Regions from separate parts of the Cellulosilyticum sp. WCF-2 genome, predicted to be linked through region 3. Evidence: predicted binding sites of a transcription regulator. Region 3 holds the regulator's gene; each other region holds the start of a gene.
The links. The regulator Rex, encoded in region 3, represses fermentation and respiration genes when NADH is low (regulators of the CRP and FNR family bind a similar motif). The targets are predictions, from matches to a motif close to ATTGTTAANTANTTAACAAT.
Positions count from the first base shown of each region.

Region 1 (4,295 bases), 730 kb from region 3:
AAAGGTAGAAGATGGCACTTTAACGAATGTAAGCTATATTGAAGCTCTTGGATGTACAGGTGGATGTTTAGGTGGTGTTTTAACCGTTGAAAATGCATTTGTAAGTTGTAATACACTTAAAAAATGGATCGATGAGGAAAGTACGGAGCAAATTGTAAAACACTCAGATGTTTGGAAAGCATTGAAAGAAGAAGCTTGTTATTTTGAAAAAAGTATTACACCAAGGCCGGTTTTTACACTAGACAGTGATATGGAGAAAGCAATTGCAAAGATGGAAGGGATAGAAGAACTCTATAGCCGTTTGCCACAAATAGATTGTGGAGCTTGTGGGGCACCTACTTGTAGATGTTTTGCAGAAGATGTTATTAAACAAAAAGCAAAGATTGAAGAATGTGTCTTTATGCTAAGAGAAAAGATTAAAGATTTATCTAATCAAATGCATGCATTAACACAAATAAATGTTCCAACAGAAAAAGGAAAAAGAAAAAAGGAGGAGATCAAATGACAGTAGGAGAACTCAAAGCAGCTTTAAATTTAAAATTAGTAGCAGGAGAAAGCGGCTTATCACGTGAAGTAAAAGATGGCTATACAGGGGATTTATTAAGTTTTGTTATTGCACATGCGAAAGAAGATGATGTATGGATTACTGTACAAGGACATATGAATACGCTAGCAGTAGCTGTTATGGTAGGTATATCAGCTATTATTTTGGCAGAGGGTGTAGAGATTGATGAAGCTGTAAAGTTAAGAGCAAACCAAGAAAAAATACCTGTATTTACCTCAGAAAGTAATAGCTTTACATTAGCCAATCAAATTGCAAAGCTATTGTAAAGGAGGTCAGTATGTCACTGATATATGATTTTCATATTCATACTGCCGTTTCTCCGTGTGCTGATATAACCATGACACCCAATAATATCGTGAATATGAGTATACTTAAAGGTTTACAAGCTATTGCGATTACAGATCACCAAACAACTGCGAACTGTGAGGCTGTTATGAAGGTTGGAAGAGAAAAAGGGTTATTGGTTATACCGGGCATTGAAATCGAATGCATGGAAGAGTTCCATTTAATTGCTTTGTTTGCTAATTTAAAAGAAGCAGAGGATATAGGGCGGTGGATTAATGAAGGACTTCCTAAAATTAATAACCGAAAAGATTTATTTGGTCCACAGCTTATATTAAATGAAGAAGATGATATTATAGGAGAATTAGAACAGTTACTTTTAACGGCTACTCAAATAACCGTATCAGATATAGTAAAAGAAGTGAGACGAAAAAATGGTGTTATTTATCCAGCGCATATTGACCGAAATAGCTATAGCATTTTATCTAACTTAGGAGCTGTACCAGAAGAATTAAATTTTAATATACTGGAGATTTCACGAAAAGCATCCTTTAAAGAATATGAAAATATGTATAATAAATGCACAATTATTCAATCGTCTGATGCGCATTATTTATCAGATATTACTGAAAACGGAAGAGTTTTACCAAATTCAAACCATGAATTGATTCATCTGATCCACCAATTAAATAATAATAACTAAATAAAATGATAATTACATACAAAAACTGACATAAAATTCATTGAAAGTATACAACATTACTGAAAGTTCAGAATTTGTTGATTGACTTTAATTATACTTTGTGGTATTTTCATAAAGTAATTACCTATTTTGTATCATTTTTGTTATTTTTTTAACAAAAATGATAGAACCTATGGAATAAGGAGGATATATTATGGCATGTGAAAGTTGCAATAATAAGCTAACCCAGAGTTTATATGCTGAGTTAGAACAGTTCATTAATGAGCTACCTGAAAAAAAGGGGGCACTTATTGCAGTATTACATAAGGCACAAGGTTTATTTGGCTATTTACCTAAAGAAGTTCAAATGTTTGTAGGTGAAAAGCTCAATATTCCTGTTTCACAAGTCTATGGCGTAGTAAGTTTTTATTCCTTTTTCACCATGACACCAAAAGGAAAATACCCTATATCTGTTTGCCTCGGAACTGCTTGTTACGTACGTGGTGCAGATAAAGTATTGGATGCTTTCAAAAAAGAATTGGGTATTGAAGTAGGACAAACAACAGCTGATGGCAGATTCTCATTAGATGCACTCAGATGTGTAGGCGCATGTGGTCTTGCACCCGTTGTGCTTATTGGGGAAAAAGTATATGGCCGTATTGGCTCAGCAGAAGAAGTGAAGAAAATCCTAAGTGAATATGATGAAGCGTAAGGAGGAAAGCTATGCCAAAAATAATGTCTTTAGACGAATTACAAGCTTTAAGAGATAGTGTTAAAAATAAAATAGATTTAAGAGAAAAGGGCGATCACGTAGATCAGATGATTGTTATCCGTGTTGCAATGGCAACCTGCGGAATAGCAGCAGGTGCAAGAGATATTATGAATTATTTTTCAGAAGAAGTACGCGCACGTGGGCTTAATAATATTGTTCTTACACAAAGTGGTTGTATGGGCTATTGTTATGCAGAGCCTACAGTAGAAATCACTATTCCAGGAAAGGAACCTGTTGTTTATGGTGATGTTAACAAAGCACGTGCAGCAGAAATATTAGAAAAACATATTATTGGTGGGGAAATGATAGAGGGCATCATACCTGTTGCTCATAAATCACTAGACGAATAAAGGAAGGAGGCCCTAGAATGTCTAAGTATACAATGCATATTTTAGTGTGTGGTGGAACAGGATGTCTGTCCTCACAATCAAATGAAATCGTGGATCAACTTATTGCTCATATTGAAGAAGTAGGAATGAGTGAAGAAGTACAGGTGTTAAAAACAGGATGTTTTGGATTTTGTGAAAAAGGTCCAATAGTGAAAATACTTCCAGACAACACCTTTTATGTACAAGTAAAACCAGAAGATGCAGAGGAAATTGTTAAAGAGCACATTGTTAAAGGAAGAAAAGTACCACGTTTACTTTATGAAGATCCTACAACAGAAGAACATGTTTCTGACTCTAAACATATGGATTTCTATAAGAAACAAATGCGTGTTGCACTGCGTAACTGTGGATTTATAGATCCTGATAATATTGAAGAATACATAGCAAGAGATGGTTATGCCGCTTTAGCTAAAGTTTTAACCATGACACAAGAAGAAGTTATTAATGAAGTAAAAGCTTCAGGACTTCGTGGCCGTGGGGGCGGTGGTTTCCCAACGGGACTCAAATGGGAGTTTGCTTATAAGAATAAAGCAGATCAAAAATATGTTGTTTGTAATGCCGATGAAGGAGACCCAGGCGCATTTATGGACCGTTCTATTTTAGAAGGAGATCCCAATTCTATTGTAGAAGCTATGGCTATTTGTGGTTATGCAATCGGTGCAACTAAAGGCCTTGTGTATATTCGTGCAGAATACCCATTAGCTATTAAACGCTTAGAGTCAGCTATTCATTCAGCAAGGGAATATGGTTTATTAGGCGATAACATTATGGGTAGTGACTTCTGTTTTGATATTGACATTCGTTTTGGTGCAGGTGCTTTCGTATGTGGTGAAGAAACAGCACTTATTCACTCTATGGAAGGTATGCGTGGAGAACCTACTACTAAACCTCCATTTCCAGCAGCAAGTGGTTACTGGGGTAAACCTACTAATGTTAATAACGTTGAAACCTTTGCTAATATTCCAGTTATCATTTTAAAAGGAGCAGAATGGTTTAGTAAGATTGGTACAGAAAAATCTAAAGGTACAAAAGTATTTGCTTTAGCTGGTAAAATCAATAATGTTGGTTTAATTGAAGTACCTATGGGTATTACTTTAAGAGAAGTCATTTATGATATTGGTGGTGGTATTAAAAACGGCAAGCAATTTAAAGCTGTTCAAACAGGTGGTCCTTCTGGCGGTTGCTTAACAGTAAAAGACCTTGATACCCCAATCGATTTTGATAACTTAATTGCAAAAGGCTCTATGATGGGTTCTGGTGGTATGATTGTTCTGGACGAGGATGACTGTATGCCTGCTGTGGCTAAATTCTATCTTGAATTTACAGCAGAAGAGTCTTGTGGTAAATGTACACCATGCCGTATAGGAACTAAACGCCTTTTAGAAATATTAGAGAAAATTACAGCTGGTAAAGGAAGCGAAGAAGATTTAAAAGTATTGAAGGAATTAAGCGAAGTGATTAAAGATACTGCACTTTGCGGATTAGGTCAAACTGCACCAAACCCTATTCTTTCTACACTTACAACCTTTGAAGATGAGTACTTAGCGCATATTTATGACCATAAATGTCCAGCAGGACAATGTACTGCATTACTACAATATCATA
Region 1 is NZ_CP034675.1:3,262,668-3,266,962, reverse strand. It holds gene EKH84_RS14615 ([Fe-Fe] hydrogenase large subunit C-terminal domain-containing protein) at 1-505, shown strand, start outside; gene EKH84_RS14610 (DRTGG domain-containing protein) at 502-831, shown strand; gene EKH84_RS14605 (PHP domain-containing protein) at 843-1,550, shown strand; gene EKH84_RS14600 (NADH-quinone oxidoreductase subunit NuoE family protein) at 1,744-2,241, shown strand; gene EKH84_RS14595 ((2Fe-2S) ferredoxin domain-containing protein) at 2,253-2,651, shown strand; gene EKH84_RS14590 (NADH-quinone oxidoreductase subunit NuoF) at 2,669-4,295, shown strand, end outside.
Region 1: the regulator Rex is predicted to act here: its motif matches at 1,690-1,709, upstream of EKH84_RS14600 (NADH-quinone oxidoreductase subunit NuoE family protein).

Region 2 (4,295 bases), 2.1 Mb from region 3:
ATTACAGCTAAATCATCAGCGCGATCATCATTGTTACCATATGCTGGATATTCACCCTCGATTTCATAATCTGTAGCAAGACCAGTTTCATCTCTGATTACTTTAACTTTAGCATATTTAATAGCTGATAAAGAGTCAGCAACTACTGAGAGACCAGCGATACCTGTAGCAAATGTACGAACGATATCTTTATCATGAAGTGCCATCTCTAATGATTCATAGCAATATTTGTCATGCATATAATGAATAACATTTAATGTATCTACATAAACTCTAGCAATCCAGTCCATCATAACATCGAATTTTTCCATTACTTCATCGAAGTCAAGGTATTCAGATGTGATTGGTTGATATTTAGGAGCAATTTGTTCGCCAGTCATTTCATCACGGCCACCATTGATAGCGTAAAGTAATGTTTTAGCAAGGTTAGCACGAGCACCAAAGAATTGCATTTGTTTACCAATTCTCATAGCAGATACACAGCATGCAATACCGTAGTCATCGCCCCAGAATGCTCTCATCATATCATCATTTTCATATTGAATAGAACTTGTTTTGATAGAAACATCTGAACAGAATTTTTTGAAAGCTTCTGGTAAGTGTGTTGACCAAAGTACTGTTAAGTTTGGTTCTGGTGATGGACCAAGGTTAACTAATGTATGAAGTACGCGGAAAGTATTTTTAGTTACAAGTGTACGTCCATCTATACCCATACCACCAAGAGATTCTGTTACCCAAGCTGGGTCTCCAGAGAATAATTCATTATATTCAGGAATACGAAGGAAACGAACCATACGAAGTTTCATTACGAAATGATCAATGAATTCTTGGATTTCTGATTCTGTATATGTACCATTTTTAAGGTCTCTTTCAGCATAGATATCAAGGAATGTAGATGTACGGCCGATTGACATAGCAGCACCATCTTGTTGTTTGATAGCACCAAGGTAGCCAAAGTATAACCATTGGATAGCTTCTTGTGTATCTTTTGCTGGTTTTGTAATATCAAAGCCATAATTTGCAGCCATTTTTGCAAGATCTTTAAGTGCGATAATTTGTTCTGCTGTTTCTTCACGGTCACGTACAACAGTTTCTGTCATAGGTGTTACATTTAATTGATTCATTTGTTCTTGTTTTTCTTTTACTAAGAAATCAATACCGTATAAAGCAACACGACGATAATCACCAATAATACGTCCACGACCATAAGCATCTGGAAGACCGGTGATAATATGACTGTGACGAGCAGCTCTCATATCAGGAGTATAAGCTGAGAATACAGCTTCATTATGAGTTTTACGATATTTAGAGAAAATTTCTTCTGTTTGAGGATCTAATTCATAACCATAGGATTTAAGTGCATTTTTAACTGTACGTACACCACCATTTGGCATAATATTTCTTTTAAGTGGTTTATCAGATTGAAGACCTACAATTTTTTCAAGATCTTTATTTAAATAACCAGCACCATGAGAAGTAAGTGTAGAAGGTACTTTTGTTTCAACATCTAATATACCTTTTCTTCTTTCTTCTTCCATAAGCTCAAGTACTTGTTTCCAAAGAGCTGTTGTAGCTTCTGTTGGACCTTGTAAGAAAGAGCTATCACCTTCATATGGTGTGTAGTTTTTTTGAATGAAATCTCTTACATCAACTTCTTTAGACCAAATACCTGCTTCGAAACCATTCCATTGTTCAAACATTAATAATCATCTCCTTAAGGTTAATTTGAGAAAGTTACAATTACACAATGTAGTCGAAAAAATAAATAATAAACATTAATCATTTGATTAATACGAATGTATTATACAATGTATACTGTATACACGTCAAGAATTTTATTGTTAAAAAAATTACAAAGAATAGAGAATTATAGCAGAAATATTTGGTCATAAAATATTATTGAGAATAATCAATAATAATTAAGATGATAGAAGTATAGTTTTTTTATGTTTTTTATACTATAATTAAGATAGGAATGGTGAATAGTAAGAATAAGTAAAGGCTTAATTTATTTTAAGTTATTAAACTCTTTACACTTATAATCATCTCCATTATACTTAGTGAATAAGATATTATATATGTTAACAAAGCAATTCATCTAGAAAGGATGTGATTTGAATGAAAATAGAAAAGATAAGCGATACTCAAATTCAGGTCACTTTAAATCACTCAGATCTTATAGATAGGAATCTGAAGCTTAGTGAATTAGCCTATGGTTCTAAAAAAGCCCAAGCCTTATTTAAAGATATGATGGCAAGAGCTTATGAAGATTTTGGTTTTGAAACAGACAATGTGCCATTAATGATAGAAGCAGTGCCTCTATCTACGGATAGCATTATGATTGTTGTTACTAAAGTTGAGGATCCATCGCAAATAGAGCAAAAATTAGAAGCTATTGGCGAAAGGCCTACCCATAGAACTTTTAAAGAACCAGAGGAAGATAGATTAACGGATTTAGCATTAATGGGAAGAGACACTGAGCAACCTGAGACCCAGGGACCTGTAAGTAGTAGTAAGCAGTTAACGTTTTTATTTAATGAATTTGATAGTGCATGTATGGCTGCACATCGCGTACAACCAATGTTTGTTGGAGATAACTCTTTATATAAATATAATGATAAATACTTTTTAGTATTTGGCAAGAATAAAAAAGCCAATGTAAAGGGTGAAGCATTATCAAGTTTACTGGAAGAATTTGGTAGTAAATGTCCATCTACAGATCTTAACGAAAGTTTTCTTAAAGAACATGGTAAAGTAATGATTTATCTCCATGCTATAGATGTACTTACTAAATATCTTTAAAAATCAAAAGGTACTTTTTAAAGTATTAATACTTTAAAAAGTACCTTTTGATTTGCGTAGAATGATTAGAAGTTAAGCCTTAGGTTCAAAGGATTCACAGTCAGTACATTCAACTTGAGTAGGATGTGCTTCATGAGTTCCAACCATAATTTGCTGTAGCGTACAATAGTTTTCTGACTCAGCATGATATTGACAAGAGCTTACTGTACAACCGATACTTGGATTTTTTTTCATAGATAAGCCTCCTAATAATATAGTAAAATATTAACTACATGATTAGGATGCCATGTTTTAAAGAAAATATTTATAGAAATAAATGAGAAAGCCATCCTTAATTAGGATGGCTTTCTCATTTATTTGTTTATTTATTCTACAGTTGCAAGAAACGCATTAAGTTCAGCTACTAATTCATCAGAATCAATGCCATGAACCATACATGCATCAGCAAGAGATTCCATTTGAGATGATGGACAGCCAAGGCAGTGCATACCTGCATTCATTAAAATAGGAATAACACCTTGGTTTACTTGTAGGATTTCTCCAATAACCATATCTTTTGTAATTTGTTTTGCCATGTCAAAACTCCTTTCTTTTATAAGCATTTCATATTTATTTTAAACCTGATAGTAATACAAATCTTGTATCCTTCTTATATTATAAGTAGAATGTGATTTGTTTTCAACTTTTATTCTTAAAATTAAGAGAGTCCCATGAGTTTAGGCACAATTTGTTTTTTACGAGAGAAGACGTCTTTAAGGAAGATGCTATCATCTGTAGGGTCTAAACCAAATAGGGCTTCTGCTAAACGCTTTTCACGACCTGTTACCATAAGCTCAGTTCCGCCTACTACAATATCGGTTACCATTAATAAGCAGAGGTCAAGATTTTCTTTTTCTTCTAAATGGTGCATTTCTTCTAGAATTTGATCTTTAATTTTGAATAAGCTTTTGAAATCACCAGTATTAACTTGTGCTACACTAATGTTATATTTACCAACAGTGAAAGCTTTTCTATCAATATTAAGCAGTTCCGCTGGAGAAGTACCTTCTAAAGAAGTACCTGCTGCAAGTAACTCCGCACCATAAGCATATAGATCCACTTCAGCAATCTCTGCTAGTCTTTTAGCTATACGAACATCATCCGGTGTACAAGTTGGAGATTTAAAGATAAGTGTATCAGATAGAATAGCACTAAGCATAATACCTGCAATCTCTTTAGGAGGCATAATATTTTTCTCTTCAAACATTTTACCAATAATGGTATTAGTACATCCTACAGGCTCTGCACGAAGGAAAAGAGGATTACCAGTATCAATATTAGCAATACGATGATGGTCAATAATTTCTAGAATTTCTGCTTGCTCAATCCCATCAGCACTTTGGCTTCGTTCATTATGATCAACTAAGATAACCTTTTTCTTTTGGATATCTAAGAGATGACGTTTAGAAATAAGGCCTTTAACTAATCCTTCTTGATCTAAGATAGGGAAGTGA
Region 2 is NZ_CP034675.1:1,854,152-1,858,446, forward strand. It holds gene pflB (formate C-acetyltransferase) at 1-1,700, opposite strand, end outside; gene EKH84_RS08150 (adaptor protein MecA) at 2,119-2,802, shown strand; gene EKH84_RS08155 (DUF1540 domain-containing protein) at 2,875-3,036, opposite strand; gene EKH84_RS08160 (DUF1858 domain-containing protein) at 3,168-3,377, opposite strand; gene EKH84_RS08165 (putative manganese-dependent inorganic diphosphatase) at 3,500-4,295, opposite strand, start outside.
Region 2: the regulator Rex is predicted to act here: its motif matches at 1,838-1,857, upstream of pflB (formate C-acetyltransferase).

Region 3 (4,295 bases):
TACAATTCGAATTCTTACTAATTTATTCATTTTTCCTCCTATGTACTATATTGTGGCATATATAACAAAATATTTTAATTTATCTGTATAATACATATCACATCTACATTTAATACTTTTCAATAATCTTATCCTTTTTTAAGATATGCACTTCTTTTATTAGTAGCCTATATATCCCTTTCATAAATATGTATATATTTATGTACAGATTGTCTGCTAACATTACATATCCTTGCCAATTCAGTCTTATTAATCTCTTTATTCCTATACTTTGGATAATGCTTTATAAAACTACTTGGCAAACTATCAACCGTTGTACTCGGTCTTCCTATGACTTTACCTTTAGCTGCTGCATTTGCCATTCCACTCTTTACACGCTCACTTATCATATTGCGTTCCATTTCAGCAAATACACCCATCATTTTTAGCATTCCATCAGTCATAGCATCTAATTGTCCTTTTGTACAATCAACTATAAAGCCACCTATCACGAGCTTCAAATTCTTTTCTTTTGCCATCTCTATAATTTCACATAGTTGCTTTGTACTTCTTGTAATACGTGACACCTCTGTAGTAACAATAGTATCTCCTGCTTTCACTTGATTTAATAGCCTATTTAACTCTATTCGCTCTATCTTAGTACCACTTTCATATTCCCAATATATATTTTTCTCATCCACACAACCTAAAGCTTTAAGTTCTCTTTTCTGCCTATTAATATCTTGCTTATTTTCGTCTGTCGAACATCTTGCATATCCATATGTAGTCATCGCTAGTTTCCACCTTTTGTCATTTATTGACTCAATCATAGCTTGTCTTCTTGAATGTGTCAACAAAAAGGTTTTCTTCATTTCTTTTACATTTTTCCATCATTTTATTAGTAATGCTGACTGATTTTAGTGGTTCAAAAGTGTCAATGAAATCATTTGTTTTATTATAAATATCCCCTTACAATTCACTTGAAATAATTTGAGCTAAACCACTTTCCTGTATAACATTATTATATTAACCCTTACTCGTTCTTTTATAAGCTTATTGTACTCTCATCAAACCACATATAACAACAAAAAGGGTTCGTCTATTTTCGACATTATTAAGACAATCTTTTTTATAAAAAGCACCTTTACGCCAGAAAGCTGCTGGAAATGAGAGGGATGGCTGCCCTCAAGGGGTGACTTGCGAGTATTTTCAGCAGGCACTTAGCAAATTTTTTTGATGGGTTTTAGGGAGACTGTTTGAGCGCCAGCGAGTTTCGACCGTTCATCAAAAAAATAAGCTTAGTGCCTGCGAAAATACGGAGCGGAACTCCGGAGGGCAGCCATCCCTCTCATTTCTTTCCAGTAGCTTCTGATCGCAACTTACTTACAAATGAAAGCATTCACTTTATCTTTGTTCTCACTTTTTCGCCTTTACTCCCCTATTACCTAAAGATCTATCTCTTTAAACGCAAAAAGAAATGCCCATAAGCCTTCTGTCTTCCCAACAAAAGCCTTACGGACATTCCCTTATCTTTATTCACTTCTATCCATTCTTCCCCTCAATATCATTCCCAAAGAACTCCATTAAGCCACCACTTTATTCTTCAATTTGCCCTATACTCTCACTCTTATCTTTCTTCTCTCTTTCAACCTCAGCCTCATTAATCTTATAAGCCAAAGTCATTAATGAATGAGAAAGGTGTACATTTTCAACTTGTACTGTATCTGGTACGAATAAATCCACAGGTGAGAAGTTCCATAAGCCTTTTATCCCCCATTTTGCTAAACTCTCAGCTGTCTCTTTTACTCTTGTTTTTGGCATTGTTAAAATAGCAATTTCTACTTCATTTTCTTTTACGAACTGCTCCATTTTGTCAATATCTTGTACTTCTACCCCGTGTATGCTCATACCAATTAGTCTTGGATTAACGTCAAATAAACCGATTAACTTAAAGCCTCTTTTACTAAATGATGTTGAATTAGCAATAGCTTGTCCTAAGTTACCTACGCCTACAATAATCATTTTATAGTTTTGGTGAAGTCCTAATATCTTTCCTATCTCTGTATGCAAGTACTCCACATTGTATCCGTAACCCTGTTGCCCAAAGCCTCCAAAATTGTTAAGGTCTTGACGAATTTGTGATGCGGTCACATTCATCTTCTCACTTAATTCTCTGGAGGAGATTTTGGTTACTCCTTTTTGTAACAATTCTCCCAGATATCTGTAATAACGTGGCAATCTCCGTATTACATTCATAGAAATCTTTCTTTCTTCCGTCACCTTCTCATCTCCTCATATACGCAAACTCATAACCCTAGTATAGCATTTAAGTTTTTTTTTTGTCAATGTAGATTATTGGCCCCTTTTCTTTCAATTTGCGCTTTTATTTGCTAAAATAATAAAAGGCGTTACAAGGAGGATATTATGATTATTTCATGTAGCAATATCAAGAAAACATTTATTGACCGAGAAATCTTAAAAAATATTAGTTTTCATATCGAAGACCATGAGAAAGTAGCTTTAATAGGAAATAATGGTGTAGGTAAAACAACCCTTTTTAAAATTCTAACTAAGGAATTAGAACCAGATGAAGGTACCATTACTTCTACTAAAGACTGCACCATAGGTTACTTAAAACAACATATGGAGTTAGATTCTACAGCTACCGTCTATGAGGAACTCCTACATGTATTTGATGAAGTCATTGCCTTAGAAGAAAAACTTCATGCCATGGAAGCTGAAATCGCTAAGACTGGTTCTTTAGAACTCATTCATAAATATGATGCTGAACGTATGGTATTTGAAAATAGTAAGGGTTATGAATACAAAAGTTTAGTCAAAGGCGTTCTTAAAGGCTTAGGCTTTGATGAAACCATTTATGATAAACCAGTGTCTATTTTATCAGGGGGACAAAAAAACCGTGTCGCTCTAGGTAAGCTCCTACTTCAAGAGCCTAGTTTATTACTCTTAGACGAACCTACCAACCATTTAGACATTGAAGCTATCGAATGGCTAGAAGGCTTTTTACGTAGCTATAAAGGTGCTGTCCTTATTATTTCCCATGACCGTTACTTCTTAGATAAAATCGTCACTAAAGTCGTTCACTTAGAATTTGGACGTAGCTTTGTTTACAACGGTAACTACAGCGACTACATCATCAAAAGTGAAAAAGAATATGAAGTGGCTATGAAACACTTTGAAAAACAGCAAAAGGAAATTGCCCACCAACAAGCGGTTATTGCTAAGCTAAAACAATTTAACAGGGAAAAATCTATTAAACGTGCTCGTAGCCGTGAAAAAGCTTTAGAAAAAGTAGAAGTCATGGATATGCCAATGATTGATAACAAACCTATGCAGCTAGTACTCACCCCAAGAGTTGTAAGTGGCAATGATGTCTTAAGCATTAGTGAATTAAGTAAAACCTTTGATACCAGCCCGATTTTTAGCCATATGAATATGGAAATCAAAAAAGGGGATAAAGTAGCTCTCGTAGGTCCTAATGGCGTTGGTAAAACCACTGTTTTCCGTATGATTTTAGATCAAATGACTCCTACAACGGGTACCCTAAAATTAGGAAGCAATGTTATTGTAGGCTATTACGATCAAGAACATGCTACCTTAGATACTACTAACACCATTATGGAGGAAATCCAAGGTACTTTCCCAGAACTTAAAAATGGAGAAATCCGTAATGTACTGGCTGCTTTTCTCTTTACGAATGATGATGTTTTTAAACCCATTAGTAGCTTAAGCGGTGGTGAAAAAGGCCGTGTCGCATTAGCCAAAATCATGCTTTCTAAAGCCAATTTTCTCATCTTAGATGAGCCGACTAACCACTTAGATATTCTTTCAAAGGAAATTCTAGAAAGTGCCATATTAAACTATGAAGGCACTGTCCTTTATGTTTCCCATGACCGTTATTTTATCAATCAAACAGCAAGTAAAATCATTGATATGTCTAAAGACGGCACCATGGAATATTTAGGAGACTATGATTATTATATAGAAAAGAAAAAGGAGCTTGCTGCTTCAGCTACTCAGCAAACCAGCGTTGTTGTAGAAGAAGCTACTGCTGCTACCACTAATAAAGAAGATTGGCAAAAGCAAAAAGAAGAACAAACCAGAATACGCCGTATTCAAAACCAAATGGCCAAGCTAGAAACAGCTATTAGCGAAGCTGAAGAAAAAATAGCTGATATTGACGCCCAGCTTTGCCTAGAGGAAGTCTACAGTAACTATGATAAAAGCAGCCTACTCCTGGCAGAAAAAGAAAACTTAAATGCTACCATTACCAAGTATTATGAAGAATGGGAAGC
Region 3 is NZ_CP034675.1:3,993,991-3,998,285, forward strand. It holds gene EKH84_RS18095 (AAA family ATPase) at 1-30, opposite strand, end outside; gene EKH84_RS18100 (recombinase family protein) at 168-770, opposite strand; gene EKH84_RS18105 (redox-sensing transcriptional repressor Rex) at 1,576-2,259, opposite strand; gene EKH84_RS18110 (ABC-F family ATP-binding cassette domain-containing protein) at 2,404-4,295, shown strand, end outside.